Regions from separate parts of the Cellulosimicrobium sp. E-16 genome, predicted to be linked through region 2. Evidence: riboswitches for the same ligand, from Rfam matches in the RefSeq annotation. Region 2 holds a riboswitch; each other region holds the start of a gene.

Region 1 (6,407 bases), 1.3 Mb from region 2:
AGAACAGGACCTGCTCCACTCCCCCGCCGACCACGTCCAGGCCCCCGCCGTCGACCGGCATCCCCGCGAGGGCGCCGTCGTGACTGCGCCCGTCGGGTTCCGGAGGCAACCCGGCGAGGCTCCCGGTCGGGTAGGCGCCGTCCGTCGGCGGCCCCGGGTCGTGGTGACGGTCGCCGAGGCCGCCGAGCTCGCCCCGGCGGTACCGCCCCTCGACGCCCGCGGGCCCGCGGTGCCCGGAGACGGCGAAGCCGCGCGCCTCGAGCATCGGGCGCACGCGGTCCCACAGCCATGACCGGTAGGCCTTCGAGGCGTACGTGCCGCGCGCGTAGACGCGCTCGTACCCGGGCACGAGCTGCGGGTGCTCGCGCGCGAGCCAGCCCATGTACCACTCGCGCGTGCCGGGCTTGAGGTGCAGGGGCAGGACGGTGACGCCCGTCGCACCGGCGTCCCTCACCGCGTCGAGCAGGTCGGTGAGCGCTCGGGTCGAGTCGGTCAGCCAGGGCAGGACGGGCGCGACCATGACGCCGCACGGCAGCCCTGCCTCGCGGACGGCCCGGATCAGGTCGAGCCGGGCGCGGGGCGACGGCGTGCCGGGCTCGACGCTCGCCTGGAGCGCCGGGTCCAGCAGAGCGAGCGAGACGCCGATCCCGACCTCGACGCGCAAGGCGGCGTCGGAGAGCAGCGGCAGGTCGCGGCGCAGGAGCGTCCCCTTGGTGAGGACGGACAGCGGCGTGCCGGACCCGGCGAGGGCGTCGATGATGCCGGGCATGAGCCGGTAGCGGCCCTCGGCCCGCTGGTAGGGGTCGGTGTTGGTCCCGAGCGCGACCGCCTCGCGGCCCCACGACCGCCGAGCGAGCTCGGCGCGCAGCACGTCGTCGACGTTGACCTTGACCACGACCTCACGGTCGAAGTCCTCGCCCGCGTCCAGGTCCAGGTACTCGTGCGTGGGCCGCGCGAAGCAGTTGTGGCTCACGACCCCCGCCGCGACGAAGTCGCGCGTGCCGGTCGTGATGTCGACGAGGTCGGTCTCCTCTCCCGGACCGTCGAGGGCCTCGAGGGAGTCCACGCGCAGCGCGTCGCCGCCGGTCACGTCGCGCCCCTCGAGCGCGACCGCGCCGTCCGCGAGCGCCGCGGCGCCCGGGCCGACGAGCACGTCGCCGAGGGCGAGGTGGGCGCGGCGGCCCGCGCCGCCGACGACGTGGCGCCAGCCGCGTTCCGTGAGGAACCGGTGGTCGCCGCTCGCGACGAGCCGTGTGCCGTCGGCGAGCGTCACGCGGTAGGCGCGCTTGCGGGTGGTCCAGCGGTCGAGCACACGCGTGCGCACGTACCGCCGGTAGGCGCCGTGCGGCGCAGTCCCCATGATCTCGTCGCCGACGCGCAGCTCGCCGATCGGGCACTGGGTGCCGTCGGCCAGGAGCACCGGCGTGGTGGGAGCCAGGCAGTAGGAGCACGCGTGGCTGCACCCCCGGTACGGGTTGACCGTCCAGCGGAACGGCATGCGCGACATGGCCGGCACCTTGGACAACGCGCTCTTGGCGGTCACCTCGTGGAAGGTGATGCCGGCGAACTCCGGCGTGCGCACGCTGCGCACGAGGCCGACACGCTCCAACCCCGGGAGCGCTCCGTCGTCCGCGCCGATCGCCTGTCCGTCCCACCGCACGAGAGCATTCGAACAGGTGTTCGATTGCGTGTCAAGGTCGCTCGGACGTGGCGCGCTCCCCGCGAGGTCCACCGCCTCACACGGGGCCGCACCGGCCTGTCCGCTACCCGCTCCGTGCTGTCACGGCGCCGTCACGGCGCGTCCTCCGCAGCCCACGCCATGAGCAGGCCCAGGTTCGCGAGCGGGACGTGGTGGCCGATCCGCGGGTGGTCGAGCGTCACGCCCACGACGCCGGCCGCGCCGAACGACGCGACGTAGTCGATCGCGTCCGGCACCGGCACCCCGAGCAGCGGTACCCCTGCGCCCTCGCCGACGACGCCCAGCGCGACCGCGGCCTCCCGCGCCCGGTCGGCGCTGCTGTAGAGGCAGACCATCGGGCCCTGTGCCGCGCCCACGGCGTAGGGGCGGGGCCGGTCCTCGGGTCCCCGCGCGATGAAGAACCAGGTCTCGAGCCGCGTCGCCTGCCGCCACAGCGCGATCTGCGCCGTCGTGTCTCCGGCGGGCGCGGCCCGGACCGCCTCGTCGAGACGGTCCAGCTCCGCGACCGCGGCGGGGTCGTTGTCCCTCGTCATGCCGCCACGCTCTCACGCCCCGCCACGCCGTCCCGCGGGCTGAGACGCCGGGATTGTCGAGAGCGCACGGAGGCCCTAGGGTCGGGCCCGAACGCCCCCGGGGAGCGCACGAGCGCTGAGAGTGCAGGCCGGACACCCGTCCCCCCTGCAGACCCGTGGAACCTGATCTGGTTCGTACCAGCGAAGGGAGCAGGGCCGACGTCACCGTCCCCTGCGCGCTCGTGCCCGCGCGCCCCGCGCCCGGCCGTGCGCGCGGGCCGAGGCGGTGACGCGCCGTCGTGCACCCCTCGCCCCGGGGGCCCGACGGAGGGAACCGCATGGCCGAGCCCCGCACCACCCCGCAGCAGACGACCCCGGGCGCCGCCCCTGGCGCTGTCGTCGGGACGACCGACGACCCGACCACCGGGACCGCAGGCCACGCGCTCCCGACGACGCCCCCGCGTGCCGCGCGTCGGCGGGGCCTGACCCTGCACGAGACGGTGCTGATCGCCGTGCTCGGCGTCGTCTTCGGGTTCGTGTACTGGGCGTTCGTGCAGCTCTGGGCCCCCTTGCAGCTCGCGATGGGCCCGCTCGCGGACCTCGCCGCGAACGTCCTCGCGGGCGCGTGGATCGTCGTCGGCCCGCTGGCCACGTACGTCGTGCGCAAGCCGGGGGTCGGCATCCTGGCCGAGACCCTCGCCGCGCTCGTCGAGGTCGTCTTCCTCGCCTCCCCCGCCGGGCCGCTCCTGCTCGTCGTGGGCCTCGTCCAGGGCCTCGGCGCCGAGCTGCCGTTCGCGCTCACGCGCTACCGCCGGTTCGGCTGGTGGGTGTTCGTCGCGTCCGGCGTGAGCGCCGCGCTCGTCACGTTCGCGTTCAACGCCGTGCGCTTCGGCTGGCTCGGGCAGGACTACGCGATGCTCCGGCTGGGCGTCCAGGTCGTGTCGTGCGTCGTCCTGTGCGGCCTCGCAGCCCGCCTCCTGGGCGACGCGCTCGCGCGCACCGGCGCCCTCGACGCCTTCGCGATCGGCGCGGCCCGCCGTGGCTGAGCGCGCCGCCCCCGACACACCCGAGGCCGCCCCTCGGGACCCCGCCATGGCCGACGCCGTCACAGCCGACGCCGTGACCGTGCACCTCGGGCACCACGGCGCCCGGGTGCTCGACGCCGTCGACGTCACGGTCCCGGCCGGGACGAGCCTCCTCGTCCTCGGCCCGTCCGGCTGCGGGAAGTCGACCCTCCTGCGTGCGCTCGTCGGCGTCGTCCCGCACACGCTCCCGGGCACCGTCGCGGGCGGGCTGCGCGTCGCCGGGCTCGACCCGCGCGAGGTGCCGCCGCCCGTGCTCGCCGCCCGCGTGGGCCTGGTCCAGCAGCGGCCCGGCGACCAGCTCTGCCTGGCGCCCGTGGACGAGGAGCTGCGGTTCGCGCTCGAGAACCGCGGCGCCGACCCCCGCACCATGGACGACCGTGCGACCGCCGCGCTCGCCGCCGTCGGCGCCGCGCACCTGCGCGACCGCCCGACCCACGCCCTGTCGGGCGGTGAGGCGCAGCGCGTCGCGGTCGCCGCCGCGCTCGTCGCCGATCCGGAGCTCGTCGTCCTCGACGAGCCCACCGCGCTCCTGGACCCCGCTGCCGCCCACGAGGTCGGGGCGCTCGTCGCCGGCCTCGCCCGGACACCCGGGCCCGACGGCGAGACGTCGCCGGCCAGGCTTCCTCATCGCTCCGTCGTGCTCGTCGAGCACCGCCTGGACGACCTGGGGGTGCTGCCCGGCGCCACCCTGGTGCTGGGCCGCGAGGGCCGCGTCGTCGCGCACGGCCCCACGCACCGCGTCCTGCGCGAGCACGCGCGCGACCTCGCCGACCTGGGGTGCTGGCTGCCGCTCGCTGTCCGCCTGGAGCAGGCGGGCGCCCCAGGTCCGCTCGGCTCCCCGGCGACCGACGAGTGGCTGGTCGGTCTCGCGCGGGCGTCGTCCCCACCCCCGACGGGCTCGGAGCGTCCGGTCGCGCTCCGGGCGCGCGGGCTCGCCGTCCACCGGGGCGGCCTCACCGCCGGGCGCGCCCGCCGGGGCGGGCACCCCGTCGTGCGCGACGTCGACCTCGACGTCCACGTGGGCGAGGTGCTCGCGGTCGTCGGGCCCAACGGGGGCGGCAAGTCGACGCTCCTGCGCGGCCTGGCCGGGCTCGAGCGCACCACGGGCGACGTCGTGACCGCGACGGACGAGCCCGTCGCGATGGTGTTCCAGGACCCCGAGCACCAGCTCGTCGCCCGCACCGTGCGCGAGGAGGTCGCGTGGTCGGCACGACTGGCCCGCCTCGCCGACCTGGAGGCTCGCGTCGAGCGGACGCTCGACGCGTTCGGGCTCGCACACCTCGCCGACGCGAACCCGTACCGGCTCTCGGGCGGCGAGCAGCGGCGTCTGTCCCTCGCGACGGCGACCGTGCTCGACCCGCCGGTCCTCCTCGCGGACGAGCCGACGTTCGGCCTGGACCGGGCCCAGGCCGCCGCGGCCGCCCGCGTGCTCCGCGAACGGGCGGACGCGGGCGGCGCGGTGGTCCTCGTCTCGCACGACCTCTCGCTCGTCGCGGCGATCGCGGACCGGGTCGCCGTGGTCGCGGACGGCGCGCTCGCCACGGTCGCGGAGCCGTCCGCGGTCCTGGCCGACGACGCGCTGTGCGCGCTCGCGGGCCTGCGCCGCCCCCCGCTGCTCGACTGGTGGGCACGGACCGGTCGTGCGCGCGGCGTCGACCCGGGCACGCTCGTGCGCGCCCTCGACGCCCGTTGCGACGCAGCGCGCGGCGCCGTCCCGACAGCCGGTGTGGCGGGCGTCCCGGAGCCCGGGACTCTCCTCCCTGCGGAGGTGGCCCCGTGACCGCACGCTCTCCGTCCGTCCTCGAACGCTGGAACCCGACGGTGAAGCTCGCCACCGTGCTCCTCCTGTCCACCGGCGCGCTGCTGGTCACCGACCCGGTCACCCCCGCGACGGCCTGGCTGCTGACGGTCGCGGCCCTGCTCGCGCTCGGCCGTGTGCCGGTGCGCACGCTCGCGCTGACCCACGTCCCGTTCGTGGTCTTCGCGACGAGCCTCCTCGTCGTCAACGTCGTCACCCGGCCGGGCGGCGACACCGTCGAGCTCGGGCCGCTCACCGTCGGCGCGGACGGCCTCACGATCGGTACCGCGCTCGCGCTGCGCACGCTGTTCGTCGGGGCGCTGTCGCTCGTGCTCGTCCTCGCGACCGACCCCGTGCGTCTCATGACGAGCCTGCACCAGCACGCCCGCCTCCCGGCGACCTGGACGTTCGCGGTGCTCGCCGCGCACCGGCTCCTCGTCGAGCTTCCCGACGCCTGGCACACGATCCGCTGCGCCCAGGCGGTGCGCGACCCGCGACGACGTCCCGGCCGGCTCCCCCGCTCCCCGCGGTCGCTGGGCGCGGCGGCCTTCGCCCTCCTCGTCGGGGCGGTGCGCCGGTCCGAGCGGCTGACGGTCGCGCTCGAGTCGCGCGGCCTGGGCTCCGGTCCCCGGACGACGTCGCGCCCCGTGCCCCTGGGCGTGCCCGACGTCGTCGCGGCGGGCGCGGTGCTCGCCCTCGCCGGGGCGCTCGTCGCGATCGGGGTGCTGGCGGGGTGGGTCACGGGGATCGGCGCGCTCACGGCCTGAGGCCCGCGGCGGGCGGCCCCGGACAGCGCGTCCTCAGGCGGGCTCGACCACCGCTCCCTCGGCCGGGACGCCGAGCGCGACCGCGCCGGTCCGGCCGTCGCGGCCGCGCTCCCGGAAGGCGCGGAACGCGAGCGGCACGCCGCGCGCGACGTGCGCGTCGGGGCCGTCCATGGCCTGCACGTGCATGTGCGGCTGCGTCGAGTTCCCCGAGTTACCGCACCGGCCCACGAGGTCCCCGGTCGTCACCCGTCGGCCGGGGCGCACCGCGACCGACCCCCGGCGCAGGTGGGCGAGGACCACGAAGGCGTCCGGCGCGTCGAGCGCGAGCACCACGTGGTTGCCCGCGAGCGCCGCGCCGCCCGCGCGCGCCCGGGACGCCTGCGTCAGCGCGTACCCGAGCAGCGCGGACGGCGAGCGCCGGGCCTCGTGGTCGGGCTCGCCGTCGTGCACCGCGACGACGGTGCCCGGGGCGGGGGCGAGGACGGGCAGGTCGAACGCGAGGAACCGCTCCGGCGGCTCGGTGCCGAGAGCGGTGCGCCAGTCGCG
Region 2 (6,407 bases):
GGAGCTGTTCGGCGTGTTCAAGCTGCGCGGCGTGCTCGCGTGGCTCATGCACCGCAGCTACCACGTCATGGCGATGCCTACGGGCAACCGCAAGATCCGCATCTTCATCGGCTGGATCGGGCAGTTCCTCCTGGGCCGCGAGCTCGTGTCGCTCGGCTCCCTGCACGACCCGCGCGCGGAGTTCCGCGCCGCGTCGGTGCCGCCCAAGAAGGACGGCGAGCCGGTCAAGCAGACCGCGCAGGGCTCCGCCGCCGCGGCCGAGGCGGGCGTCTCTGCCGACGCCGACGAGAAGGTTCCGGCCAAGGCCTCCTGACCGGCGTCCGGGGTCGGCGACCCCAGACCGGGCCCGACGACGAGGGGCGAGCCGCGCGCGGCTCGCCCCTCGTCGCGTCCCGCGACTCCGCGGCCGGGTCCCGGCCGGATCGGCGCTCGGGGCGCGGTAGATTCGGGCCGCGCCCCCATGGCCCAACTGGCAGAGGCAGCCGGCTTAAACCCGGCGTGTTCCGGGTTCGAGTCCCGGTGGGGGCACCCAGGTCACGAGAGCCCGGTCGGGCCCTCGGGCTCGGGCGGTGGCGCGGCCTCCTGGCCCAGGATCACGACCGTGCCGTCCGGGTCCTGCACGCGCGCGACGCGCTCGCCCCACGGCTGGTCCGTCGGCGGCTCGAGCACCGGGACGCCCGCCGCCGCGAGGTGCTCGACAGCCCGGTCGCAGTCGTCGACGTACACCCACAGGACGACCCGGGTGTCCGCGGGGGGTGGGTCGCCCTGGCCCAGGCCGAGCGGCGACCCGCCCACGCGCACGCTGACGTACACCGGCGGGCCGTCCGCGGGGAACGCGTACTCGACCGTCCCGCGCAGCAGGTCGCGGTAGAAGCCGAGCGACCGGTCGAGGTCGGCGACGGTGAGGATCGGGAAGAGGCTGCGAAACATCGGCCTGGCTCCTCGGTGCGCTGGGCAGGGGTGCTCCCATCGTGCGCGCCCGACGCCGAGCGCGCGCCCCGGGGCGCGCGCGCTCAGCGCCGCCTCAGCGCCGCCGTCCGGGCCGCGCGGACCGGTCTCAGTCCGGTGCGTGGCCCACGGAGTCGTCGAGGAAGGCCCGGACGTCGGCGAGCTCGCGCGCGTCGACGCCGTGCGCGAGGCCCGGATACACGCGCTCGACGAGCGTCGAGCGGCCCGGCAGCCACGCGGCCGTGCGGTCGATCGCGTGCGGCGCGATGACGCGGTCGTCGGCGCCGCGGCCCCAGAAGACGGGCGGTCGGGAGGCGGCGAGCGCGGCGTCGGCGGGCTGCTCCGCGGCCTGGACGAACCCGCCGAGGAGCACGGTCGCCGCGACACGCTCGGGGCGGGTCCGCAGGAGCTGCGTGGCCATGAGCCCGCCCTGGGAGAACCCGACGGGGACGACCTGCCGCTCGGGGCCCAGCTCGGCGTCGACCCAGTCCCAGACCGCCTCGGTGGCGCGCGCCACGGGCTCCGGGTCGGGGTCGCCGGGCGTGGCGATCGGGAACCAGGCGAACCCGCCGTGGGGGAGGGCGAGCGGGGCGCGCAGCGAGACCCAGGGCGCACCGAGGTGCGGGCCGAGGCCGGCGAGGTCGTGCTCGTGCGAGCCGAACCCGTGCAGCAGGACGACGACGGCGCCCCCCGCGTGCGGGCTCGTCGGCTCCGTGTCGGACCGGACCGCGACGAGGGTGGCCGGTGCGCTCATCGCGCGAGCAGCTCGTCGGTCGTCGTGCCGGGGACGGCCAGCGTCACGCGCGTGCCCCACGGGTCGTGCACGACGACGGAGCGACCGTCGTCGGCGTGCTGCAGCCCGCGGGCGCGCAGGCGGGCGACGAGCGCGTCGAGGTCCTCGCGGCCGGGCACGGTGATCGCGACGTCGCCGAGCCCGAGGCTCGCGGCGCGCGGGCCGGCGCCCGCGCTGTTCCAGACGTTCATCGCGACGTGGTGGTGGTACCCGCCCGCGGACGCGAACAGGGCGCCGCTGTACTCGGTGACGGTGGCCTCGAACCCGACGGCGTCGACGTAGAAGTCGCGCGCGGTCGCGATGTCGCCGACCTGGAGGTGGACGTGCCCGACGCGCCCGGCGAGCGAGGGCCCCGCGTCGACGGCGTCCTGGGAGAGGTTCGCGCGCAGGTAGGCGTTCGGGTCCAGGAACTCGGTCGCCATGACGATCTGCCCGCGCTCGCGCACCCACGTCTCGCGCGGGCGGTCCGTGTACAGCTCGACGCCGTTGCCCTCGGGGTCGGTGAAGTAGAACGCCTCGCTGACGAGGTGGTCGCTCGACCCGACGAACGACCCCCGGCGGTCCTGCGCGGCGCGGTAGACGGTCGCGGCGAGGCTCGCGGCGTCGTCGAACAGGAACGCGGTGTGGAACAGGCCGGCCTGGCGCCGGTCGACGGCGGGCAGCCCGGGCGTGTGCACGAGGCGCAGCATGGGCGTCGTGCCGCGGCCGAGCACGCGGTGCACCTCGGTGCCGCGCGAGCGCTCCTCGAGGGGCGCGAGCGCGAACGCGCCCGTGTAGTAGGACGTCATCTGCTCGAGGTCGCCGACGCGCAGCGTGACGGCGTCCATGCTCGTGGACGGGGACAGGAGGCGGTCGGTCGGCGCGCCCGGGGTGCTCGTGGTCATGTCTGCTCCAACTTGTTGTCGCTACAACTATATTCCCACACCGCGACGGATGCTCCCGACGCGGTGGGTCCTTCCTTGCTAGGGTCGCGACGAACCACGCGGGGCGTCCCGCCCGGGCAGCCGGGCCGAGGGACTGAGACGAGCGGTACGGCCGCCCGGACCCGTCGAACCTGATCTCGCTAGCACGAGCGGAGGAACGTGGGCATGACGACGCCTGCTGCCATCACTGTGAACCCCGTCCGCACGGACGACCCGACCGCGCTCGTCCGGAGGGGGGAGACCGGCTTCACGGTCGACCTCGCCCGCCGGTACGCGCACCTCTTCGACGAGTTCTACGACCACCCGTTCCTCGCCGGGCTGCGCGACGGGTCGGTCGAGCCGGCCGCGGTGCGGCACTACGTCGGCCAGGACCACCAGTACCTCACGGCCTACCTGCGCTGCTACGGGCTCGGCATGGCGCTCGCGCCCGACCGGTCGTGGGCCGCCTACTTCCACGAGAAGGCCGGGTTCCTGATCGACGACGAGGCGCACGCCCACCACGCGATGTGCGACTTCCTCGGCGTGACGTACGAGGAGGCGCAGACGCGCCGCCTCGCCCCGAGCGCGCAGGCCTACGTCGACCACATGCTCGCCGCGGGCCGCGACTCGCTCGGCGTGCTGCTCGCCGCGCTCCTGCCGTGCCCGTGGACCTACATCTGGTCGGCGCGGCGGTTCTGGCTCGCCGAGCGGGCGACGGCGCCCGGCGCGATCGGGGGCGACCACCCGCTCGCGGGCTGGTGGGAGTTCTACGCCGCCGAGCGCACCGAGGGCGTCCTGGACGACCTCCGGGCACGCCTCGACGCGCTCGCCGCCGACGCGGGCGAGGCGGAGCGCGCGCGCATGGAGCGTGCGTTCGAGCTGAGCTGCCGGCACGAGATCCGGTTCTGGCAGATGGCGTGGTCGCTCGAGCGGTGGTGACGCCCCTCCCGGACCGGTGAGCGCCCGACGTCGGGCCTTACGCCAGCAGCAGATCCCCGCCCGGGTGCCTCGGCACCCGGGCGGGAGCGCGGGTAGCGTGACCGCATGGACGCGACGAGCGCGGCGCCGGGCCCGGCGCCGATCGCAGTGCCGAGCAGACCGACGGTGAGCCCCCGTTCCCGGGAGGGCGGCCGGCCGGAGCCGCTCCTGCGCCACGTCATCGGCGGGATCCTCCGGCGGGCGCGGCTCGCGCAGGGTCGCACCCTCGTCGACGTCGCGGCCTCCGCGCGCGTCTCCACCGCCTACCTGTCCGAGGTGGAGCGCGGCCGCAAGGAGGCGTCGTCCGAGGTGCTGGCCGCCGTCTGCGGCGCCCTCGGCCTGCGCCTCGTGGACCTCGTGGCCCGCACGGGGGAGGAGCTGCGCCCCGTCGCCCCGGTGCGCGTGCTCTCGTCCGTGCGGGAGCGCGGCGCGCTCTCCGCGCCGCGCCACCCCGCCCCCGCCGGGGAGCCCGTACGCGACCTCCCGGTCGCGCGGACCACGATCGCGACCACGACGCTCGCGGCGCACCCGACGGCGCGCGCCGCCGACGTCCTGCTCCTCGCGGCCTGAGCCGCGTGACCCCGGGGTCGAGACGCACCCGACGGGTACGTGGTCAGCACCGCGTGTCGTGCCCCGGTGCGGCGGGAGGCGCGCGGCTACCGTCGAGGGATGACGGAGCCGCAGACCGCGCACGGCACGGCAGAGCATACCGCCCCGGCCCTCCAGGAGCTCGTCGACGACGCCGCGTTCCTCTCGCACGAGCACCAGCTCCACCTCGCCGACCACCACGGTGACGACGCGTGGGGCGCCGAGATGGCGGAGGGCACGTTCACCTTCACCGCGGCGGGCGGTGAGACGACGACGTGCCGGCTCCAGTTCCTCGGCACGGCCGCGCCCGGCCCCGGGAGCTGGATGTGGGCGTGGAACAACGTCAACGGCTTCCCCGACGACGTGCTGCGCGCCGCCGAGAAGACCCGCGAGACCGGCCTGCGCGAGGCGACCGAGGCGGAGCTGCCGCTCACCGACGACCTCCCGTACCGCCTCGCGCTCGCGGCCAAGGCCGTCACCGGCTCCTGGACCCACTACAGCGCGCCCGTCGGCGGCGGGACGCGCGCGTGGTTCCTCCTCGACGGCGACGGCCTCACGCTGCCCGCGCCGAGCGTGCTGCGCGTCGTGCGGGTGCTGAGCGAGGGTCTGCTGTCCGTCACGGTCGTCGACCACCGCCGCGCGGTCGCGTCCTACGCGGCCGCACGTGGCCTCGAGACGACGGACGACGACGGCGCGCTGGCGCTCACCCTGCCCGACGGGAGCGTGATCGTCCGGTTCGACGAGCACGGGCGGATCGGCGGCATCGAGGCGACCGCGCGCCGCGCGAGCGAGCCGGTCGACGATCCCGCGTCGAGCCCGACAGACGCCGGCGCGCCCGACGCGGACACCGCCGTCGACCCGGTGGCCCTCGACGTGCCGGGACCGGCGGAGGCTACGTCTGCGACGGAGCCGGGCCCGGCGGAGCCCGCGCCGGAGCCGCGTCGTCGGTCGTGGTTCCGACGACGCGGGTAGGGCCAGCGCGCGCCCCGGGTCAGGCGGCCGCGGCGAGCTTGCGCGAGGTGACGACGGCGTCCGCGACGCCGTACTCGACGGCCTGGCGCGCCGTGAGCACGAGGTCGCGGTCGGTGTCCGCGCGCAGGCGCTCGACGGTCTGTCCCGTGTGGCGGGACAGCACCTCCTCCGTCTCGGACCGGATCCGCAGGATCTCCTCGGCCTGGATCGACAGGTCGGAGATGGTGCCCTCACCCCCGCCCGAGGGCTGGTGCAGCAGCACGCGCGAGTGCTCGAGCACGAACCGCTTGCCCGGCGTCCCCGCCGCGAGCAGCACCGCCGCGGCCGACGCTGCCTGGCCCATGCAGATGGTCGACACGTCGCAGCGGACGAACTGCATCGTGTCGTAGATCGCCATGAGCGCGGTCGCGGAGCCGCCGGGGGAGTTGATGTACAGGCCGATCTCCTGGTCCGGGGCGTCGGACTCCAGGTGGAGGAGCTGGGCCATGACGACGTTCGCGACGCCGTCGTCGATCTCCGTGCCGAGGAAGACGATGCGCTCCGAGAGCAGGCGGGAGAAGACGTCGAACGCGCGCTCCCCGAGCGGGGTCTTCTCGACGACGGTCGGGATCGTGTAGCTCGCCATCACAGGCCCACCTTCCGGGCCGCACGGGCGGGACGGACGTCGTCGACGGACTCGACGATCCGGTCGACCATGCCGTACTCGAGCGCCTGCTGCGCCGTGAACCAGCGGTCCCGGTCGGAGTCGCCCGCGATGGTCTCGACGCTCTGCCCGGTGCTCTCGGCGGTCAGCCGGTGCATGAGGCCCTTGGTGTAGACGAGGTTCTCGGCCTGGATCGCGATGTCGACCGCGGTGCCGCCGATCCCCGCTGAGGGCTGGTGCATCATGATCCGCGCGTGCGGGAGGGCGAACCGCTTGCCCGGCGTGCCCGCGCACAGCAGGAACTGCCCCATGCTCGCGGCAAAGCCCATCGCGACGGTCGAGACGTCGTTGGGGATGAGCCGCATCGTGTCGTAGATGGCCAGCCCGGCGCTCACCGAGCCGCCGGGGGAGTTGATGTACAGCGCGACGTCCGCGCGCGGGTCCTCCGCCGAGAGCAGGAGGAGCTGCGCGGACAGGCGGTTCGCGACGGCGTCGTCCACGGCCGTGCCGAGGACGACGATGCGCTGGTGGAGCAGGCGCGTCGTGAGCTGGTCGTCGAAGGACGACGCCGCCGGGGCGACGG
Region 3 (6,407 bases), 2.2 Mb from region 2:
CGCGGCTCCCGCCGGTGCCGGGGACGGCGAGGCGCGCGGCGTCACGTACCGCGACGTGTTCCCCGTGCCGCCGCCGCCCGGCGCCGCGCCCGACTGCGCGACCGGCGGGGTGCTCGGCGCGATGTGCGGCACTGTCGGCTCCGTCCTGGCGACCGAGGCGATCAAGCTCGTCACCGGCGCCGGCACGACGCTGCTCGGCCGTCTCGCGGTCTACGACGCCCTCGACCTCTCGTGGCGCCAGCTCACCGTGCGCGCCGACCCGACGCGCGACCCCGTCACCGCGCTCCTGCCGGGCGACGACGCCTACGCCGCGTTCTGCGGGCTCGCCCCGGCGGCGTCGGACGCGCAGCCGGTCGCGGGGGAGCGCGACGTCACCGCGCACGACGCCGCGGCCCTGCTGGGCGACGACGGCCGGGTGCCGTACCTGCTCGACGTGCGCGAGGACTGGGAGGCGCAGGTGCGCCCCCTCCCCGGCGCGACCCTCGTGCCGAGCGGGACATTCCTCACGGGCGACCCCGCCGGGGCGCTCGCGGACCTCCCGACGGACCGGACGGTGCTCGTCCTGTGCGCGGTCGGCGCCCGCTCGGCCCGCGTCGCCGACGTCGCCCGCGCCGCGGGGATCGACGCCCGCTCCGTGGTCGGCGGCGTCCCCGCTCTTCTCGACGCCCTCGCGGCCGCCTCCCCGGTCACCTAGGCCGCGCGCCCCCAACGCGCCGAACAGGTGGTGGTGGCGCGTCCCGGCCGGCTGACGAGCCAGGACGGCCTGTTCGGCAAGCCCGGGGTGGCCTGGTCGCCGGCGTCAGAGGGCGAGGTCCAGGCGGCCGTCCGGCGACGAGCTCGCGAGGGCGCCCTCGCGGCGGGGGATGCGGCCGGCGCCTGCGGCGAGGCGGCCCGACTCGACGGCGAGGCGCATCGCGTGCGCCATGCGGACGGGGTCGGCGGCGCGCGTGACGGCGGTGGCGAGCAGGACGCCGTCGCACCCGAGCTCCATCGCCTGCGCGGCGTCGGACGCCGTCCCGATCCCCGCGTCGAGGATCACCGGCACGCGGGCGGCGGCCGCGATCGCCTCGATGTTGCGGGGGTTGAGGATGCCGAGCCCGGTGCCGATCGGCGCGCCGAGGGGCATGACGGCGGCGCACCCCACGTCCTCGAGCCGGCGCGCGAGGATCGGGTCGTCGTTCGTGTAGGGCAGCACGACGAACCCGTCGCGCACGAGCTGCTCGGCGGCTTCGACGAGGCCGACGGGGTCGGGCAGGAGCGTGACGTCGTCGGCGATCACCTCGAGCTTGACCCACTCGGTGCCGCACGCCTCGCGCGCGAGGTGCGCCGTGAGCACGGCCTCGCGCACGGAGAAGCACCCGGCCGTGTTGGGCAGCGCGCGGATGCCGAGGCGCGCGAGGAGCGCCCAGATCCCGGCGTCGGGGCTCGCCTCGCCGCCGGCGCGCACGGCGACGCGGCGCATCGCGACGGTCGTCAACGCGGTGCCGGACGCGACGAGCGCGTCCTCGAGCGTGAGCAGGTTCGCCGCCCCGCCGGTGCCCATGACGAGGCGCGACCCGATGGCCGTGCCGGCGACGACGAGCGGGTCGTCGCCGTCCGACGGTCGGCTCGCGGGGGCGCGGGAGATGTCGGTCGTGGTCACGGGTCCTCCTCAGCCGCCCTGGACGGCGGTGACGATCTCGATGCGGTCGCCGGGCGCGACGACGGTCGTCGCCCACGAGCCGCGCGGCACGACGGCGTCGTCCACGGCGACGGCGACGCCTTGCGGCGTCCCGTCGGCGACGTACGCGGGCACGAGCGCCGCGACGAGCTGCTCGAGGTGCACGGGGGCGGCGAGCGGGTACGGCTCGCCGTTGACGAGCGCGGTCGGAGCAGGTGCGGTCACGGGGATCACCTCGGTGTCGTCGTGGAGAAGGCGGCCGACCGGCCGACGTCGAACCCGGGGTTGTTCCCCGGATCCGACGCGAACCGGGGGACAACCCCGGGTTCGGCGAAGCGGTCGGTGCGGGTCGGGGAGAGGGCGGTGGCGGCGTCGGCCGGGAGCGCGGCACCGGTGAGGCCGGCGACGACCGCGTCGGCGGTGAGCGGCGCCAGCAGGATGCCGTTGCGTCCGTGACCCGCCGCGACGTGCAGGCCGGGCACCACGGTCGCCCCGACGAGCGGCAGGTTGTCCGGGGTCGCGGGGCGTGCCCGGGGCGTGACGTCGACGAGCTCGGCCTCGTCGATCCCGGGCAGGAGGGCGCGTGCGTCGCGCAGCAGGGCAAAGACGCCGCCCGCGGTCGCGCGGCGGTCGTCGGGGTTCTCCTCGGTGGTCGCGCCGACGACGACCTCCCGGTGCCCGGCGCGCGGTCCGTCCGGGACCGGGTCGCGCGGCACGACGTACACCGGCCGCCCCTGCACGACCCCGCGCACCACGTGCTCGAGCGCGAGGTCAGGCCCGGCGTCGAGGCGCAGGGTCTGCCCCTTGACCGGCCGCGTCGGCACGACGACGCCCGGAACGTCCGCGAGCAGCGCGCCGGACCTCCAGCCCGCCGCGACGACGACCGCACCCGCCGCGTGGAGCCGGCCCGCGTCGTCGTGCACGCCCACGACCCGCCCGGCCGGGTCGAGCGCGAGCCGCGTCGCCGATGCCCGCACGACGACGGCACGTACCCCGGAACCGGTGGTCCCCGTGAGCGTCCCCGGTCGGGAGCCCGCGCCGGGGACGCCACCGGGCGCGCCGAGCAGCGCTCTCAGCAGCGCGGCGTGCGTCGCGCGCGGGTCGACCGCGTGGTCGGCCGGGGCCCAGGCCGCGCCCGCGACCCGCGGGCCGAGATAGGGCTCGCGCCTGCGGGCGTCGGCCACGGTGAGCTCGCGCGACGCGAGGCCGTGCGCCGCGTGGAGGGCGAGGACGCGCCGGAGCAGCGCGAGGTCGTCGGCGTCGTACGCGAGGGTGAGGGTGCCCGCGGTGCGCAGCCCGACGTCGGCGCCGGTCGCGGCGCGCAGGTCCCCCGCGAAGCCGGGCCACGCCGCGGCGGCCGCGAGGTGCAGGCGGAGTGCGTCGTCCTCGCCGAAGTCGGCCTCCGTGACCGGGGCGAGCATCCCGGCGGCGGCGTGCGTCGCGCCGTCGCCCGGCGACGGGTCCAGCACCGTGACGCTCAGCCCTGCGCGCGCGGCGCGCCACGCGACGGCGAGCCCCACGATCCCGCCGCCCACGACGACGAGGTCGCGCGCGCCGTCGGGCACGGCAGGACCGGGTCCCGGCGGGCGGGCCCCAGGACGGACAGGGGTGTGCATGCGCGCTCCCTTCGCTGGCATGACCCAGATCAGGTTCGACGGTCGGCTCCGACGCCCTCTCAGCCCCGTGCGGGGCTCCCGTGCTGTCGGCCACAGTACCGCCTGCCCGGGACGCGCCGCCGCTAGGCTCCGGCGGGTGAGCACCGAGACCTTCGCCACTCCTCCCGCCACCCCCGCCCCGCCGGCTCCGGACGCCGCACGCGCCCGCCTCGCCGACGCGCGCCTCTACCTGTGCACCGACGCGCGCGAGGAGCGCGGCGACCTCGAGGACTTCCTGCGGGCGGCGCTCGCGGGCGGGGTCGACGCGGTCCAGCTCCGCGACAAGACGCTCGACGTCGCGCGCGAGCTCGAGCTCCAGGAGCTCGTCGCACGGGTCGCGACGGAGCACGGCGCGCTGTGGGCCGTCAACGACCGGGCCGACGTCGCACGGCTGGCCGCCGCGCCCGTGGTGCACATGGGCCAGGGGGACCTTCCCGTCCCCGCGGTGCGCTCCCTGCTCGGCGCCGCGCCGGTGCTCGGCCGGTCCACGCACTCGGCCGACCAGGCGGCCGCCGCCGAGGCCGACCCGGACGTCGACTACTTCTGCGTCGGCCCCCTGTGGGCGACGCCGACGAAGCCGGGGCGCGCCGCCGTCGGGCTCGACCTGCTGCGCGCGGTCGCCGCGACGCGGCCGCGCACCCCGTGGTTCGCCATCGGCGGGATCGACGCGGACCGGCTCGACGCGGTGCTCGACGCCGGGGCGACGCGCGTCGTGGTCGTGCGGGCGATCACGCAGGCGAGCGACCCCGAGGCCGCGGCGCGGGCGCTGCGCGACCGGATCGTCGAGCGCGTCACCGAGCGAGCCACGGAGCGCACCGGCGCCTGAGACGCGGGACGGGACCGCGCCGGGCGGCGACTATCCTGGACCGGTGACGTCACCCGCCACCGCTCCCGACACCCCCACCACCGCCGAGGTCGCCGCGACCCCGCGGCCCGTGCTCGTCGTCGACTTCGGCGCCCAGTACGCGCAGCTCATCGCGCGCCGCGTGCGCGAGGCCAAGGTCTACTCCGAGATCGTGCCGCACACCTTCACGGTCGAGCAGATGCTCGCGAAGGACCCGGTCGCGATCATCCTCTCCGGCGGGCCGTCGTCGGTGTACGCGACCGGCGCCCCGTTCGTGGACCCGGCCCTGTTCGCGGCCGGCGTGCCCGTCATGGGCATCTGCTACGGCTTCCAGGCCATGGCCAAGGCGCTCGGCGGCGAGGTCGCCCAGACGGGCCTGCGCGAGTACGGCGGCACCGAGGTCGAGGTGTGCGCCGCGGGCGTGCTGCTCGACGGCACGCCGGAGAACCAGACCACGTGGATGAGCCACGGCGACGCGGTCCACCGTGCGCCCGAGGGCTTCGAGGTCCTCGCGACGTCGGCGGGCTCGCCCGTCGCGGCGTTCGAGGACACGTCGCGCCGCCTCTATGGCGTGCAGTGGCACCCCGAGGTCAAGCACTCCGCGCACGGCCAGACCGTGCTGGAGCACTTCCTCTACGAGGGCGCGGGGCTCGCCCCGGACTGGACGCCCGGCAACGTCATCACGGACCAGGTCGCGGCGATCCGCGCCCAGGTCGGCGACGCGCGCGTCATCTGCGCGCTCTCCGGTGGCGTCGACTCCGCGGTCGCGGCGGCCCTCGTCCAGCGCGCGGTGGGCGACCAGCTCACGTGCGTGCACGTCGACCACGGGCTCATGCGCGCGGGCGAGGTCGAGCAGATCGAGCGCGACTTCGTCGCGGCGACCGGTGTGAACCTCGTGATCCGCGACGAGAAGGAGCGGTTCCTCACCGCGCTCGCGGGGCACAGCGACCCCGAGACCAAGCGCAAGATCATCGGCCGCGAGTTCATCCGCGTGTTCGAGGACTCCGCGCGCCAGATCGTCGAGGACGCGGGCGAGCACGGGGCCGAGGTGAAGTTCCTCGTCCAGGGCACGCTGTACCCGGACGTCGTCGAGTCCGGCGGCGGCGAGGGCGCGGCGAACATCAAGAGCCACCACAACGTCGGCGGGCTGCCCGACGACCTGCAGTTCTCGCTCGTCGAGCCGCTGCGGACGCTGTTCAAGGACGAGGTCCGGGCCGTCGGCCGCGAGCTCGGGGTGCCCGAGGAGATCGTCGCCCGCCAGCCGTTCCCCGGCCCGGGCCTCGGCATCCGCATCGTCGGCGAGGTCACGGCGGACCGCCTGGAGACGCTGCGCGCCGCGGACGCGATCGCGCGCGAGGAGCTGACCAAGGCGGGGCTGGACAACGAGATCTGGCAGTGCCCCGTCGTGCTGCTCGCCGACGTGCGCTCGGTCGGCGTCCAGGGCGACGGCCGCACCTACGGTCACCCGATCGTGCTGCGCCCCGTCTCGTCCGAGGACGCGATGACGGCCGACTGGACGCGCCTGCCCTACGACGTGCTCTCCGTCATCTCGACGCGCATCACCAACGAGGTGGCAGAGGTCAACCGGGTCGTGCTCGACGTGACGAGCAAGCCCCCGGGCACCATCGAGTGGGAGTGACCCCTAGCGGGACGGACGGGCCCGACGATCCACGGCGATCGTCGCGGCCCGTTCGTATGCTGCCTCCACGTCGGCGAGCACGCGCGGCCAGCCCGCCGACGACGGCACGTCGCGGTTGTGCGCGACGATCCGGTCGAGCAGGCCGTCCTCGGTCGCGAGCCGCACGAGCGCGTCGGTGAGCCCGGCGTCGTCGTCCGCGACGAGCGCGTCGACGCCGTCCGTGAGGCGTTCCGCGACGCCCGACTGCGAGCGGGTGAGGACGGCGAGCCCGGCCGCCTGGCCCTCGAGCGCCGCGATGCCGAACGCCTCCTCGACGGCGGGCGCGGCGAACACGTCGGCGCGCGCGTAGAGCCGCTTGAGCCCCGTCGCGTCGAGGCGGCCGGGGAGCGACACGACCGACCCCAGCCCGTGCTCGGCGACGAAGCGCCGTGCGTCGGCCAGCTCGGGGCCGTCCCCCGCGAGCGTCACGTGGAGCGCGCCCTCGGGGAGGCGTGCGACGGCGTCGCGCACGACCTCGAGGAGCGGCAGCACGCGCTTGCGCGGCGCGAACCGCGTCGCCGCCACGACGTGGACGGCGGCGCCCTCCATGCGCTCGGCGCGCTCGGTGCG

What was found. Region 2 has a riboswitch for thiamine pyrophosphate ahead of tenA (thiaminase II). Riboswitches for the same ligand answer to the same signal wherever they lie in the genome.
Region 1: another riboswitch for thiamine pyrophosphate. It lies ahead of ACN9MS_RS10070 (ECF transporter S component); the one in region 2 lies ahead of tenA (thiaminase II).
Region 3: another riboswitch for thiamine pyrophosphate. It lies ahead of ACN9MS_RS05960 (FAD-dependent oxidoreductase); the one in region 2 lies ahead of tenA (thiaminase II).

What each region holds. Positions count from the first base shown of each region.
Region 1 is NZ_CP183974.1:2,266,537-2,272,943, reverse strand. Features, by position in the region: gene ACN9MS_RS10080 (Rv2578c family radical SAM protein) at 1-1,660, opposite strand, end outside; gene ACN9MS_RS10075 (hypothetical protein) at 1,792-2,232, opposite strand; TPP riboswitch at 2,321-2,440, shown strand; gene ACN9MS_RS10070 (ECF transporter S component) at 2,550-3,257, shown strand; gene ACN9MS_RS10065 (ABC transporter ATP-binding protein) at 3,304-5,076, shown strand; gene ACN9MS_RS10060 (energy-coupling factor transporter transmembrane component T family protein) at 5,073-5,861, shown strand; gene ACN9MS_RS10055 (M23 family metallopeptidase) at 5,895-6,407, opposite strand, start outside.
Region 2 is NZ_CP183974.1:3,550,749-3,557,155, reverse strand. Features, by position in the region: gene ACN9MS_RS15645 (NAD(P)/FAD-dependent oxidoreductase) at 1-313, shown strand, start outside; tRNA gene ACN9MS_RS15640 (tRNA-Leu) at 455-528, shown strand; gene ACN9MS_RS15635 (VOC family protein) at 535-930, opposite strand; gene ACN9MS_RS15630 (alpha/beta hydrolase) at 1,058-1,702, opposite strand; gene ACN9MS_RS15625 (VOC family protein) at 1,699-2,625, opposite strand; TPP riboswitch at 2,715-2,839, shown strand; gene tenA (thiaminase II) at 2,830-3,582, shown strand; gene ACN9MS_RS15615 (helix-turn-helix domain-containing protein) at 3,748-4,191, shown strand; gene ACN9MS_RS15610 (DUF6882 domain-containing protein) at 4,291-5,181, shown strand; gene ACN9MS_RS15605 (ClpP family protease) at 5,201-5,806, opposite strand; gene ACN9MS_RS15600 (ClpP family protease) at 5,806-6,407, opposite strand, start outside.
Region 3 is NZ_CP183974.1:1,355,690-1,362,096, forward strand. Features, by position in the region: gene ACN9MS_RS05945 (ThiF family adenylyltransferase) at 1-694, shown strand, start outside; gene ACN9MS_RS05950 (thiazole synthase) at 800-1,543, opposite strand; gene thiS (sulfur carrier protein ThiS) at 1,652-1,885, opposite strand; gene ACN9MS_RS05960 (FAD-dependent oxidoreductase) at 1,891-3,276, opposite strand; TPP riboswitch at 3,281-3,360, opposite strand; gene thiE (thiamine phosphate synthase) at 3,413-4,141, shown strand; gene guaA (glutamine-hydrolyzing GMP synthase) at 4,185-5,798, shown strand; gene ACN9MS_RS05975 (glycosyltransferase family 4 protein) at 5,802-6,407, opposite strand, start outside.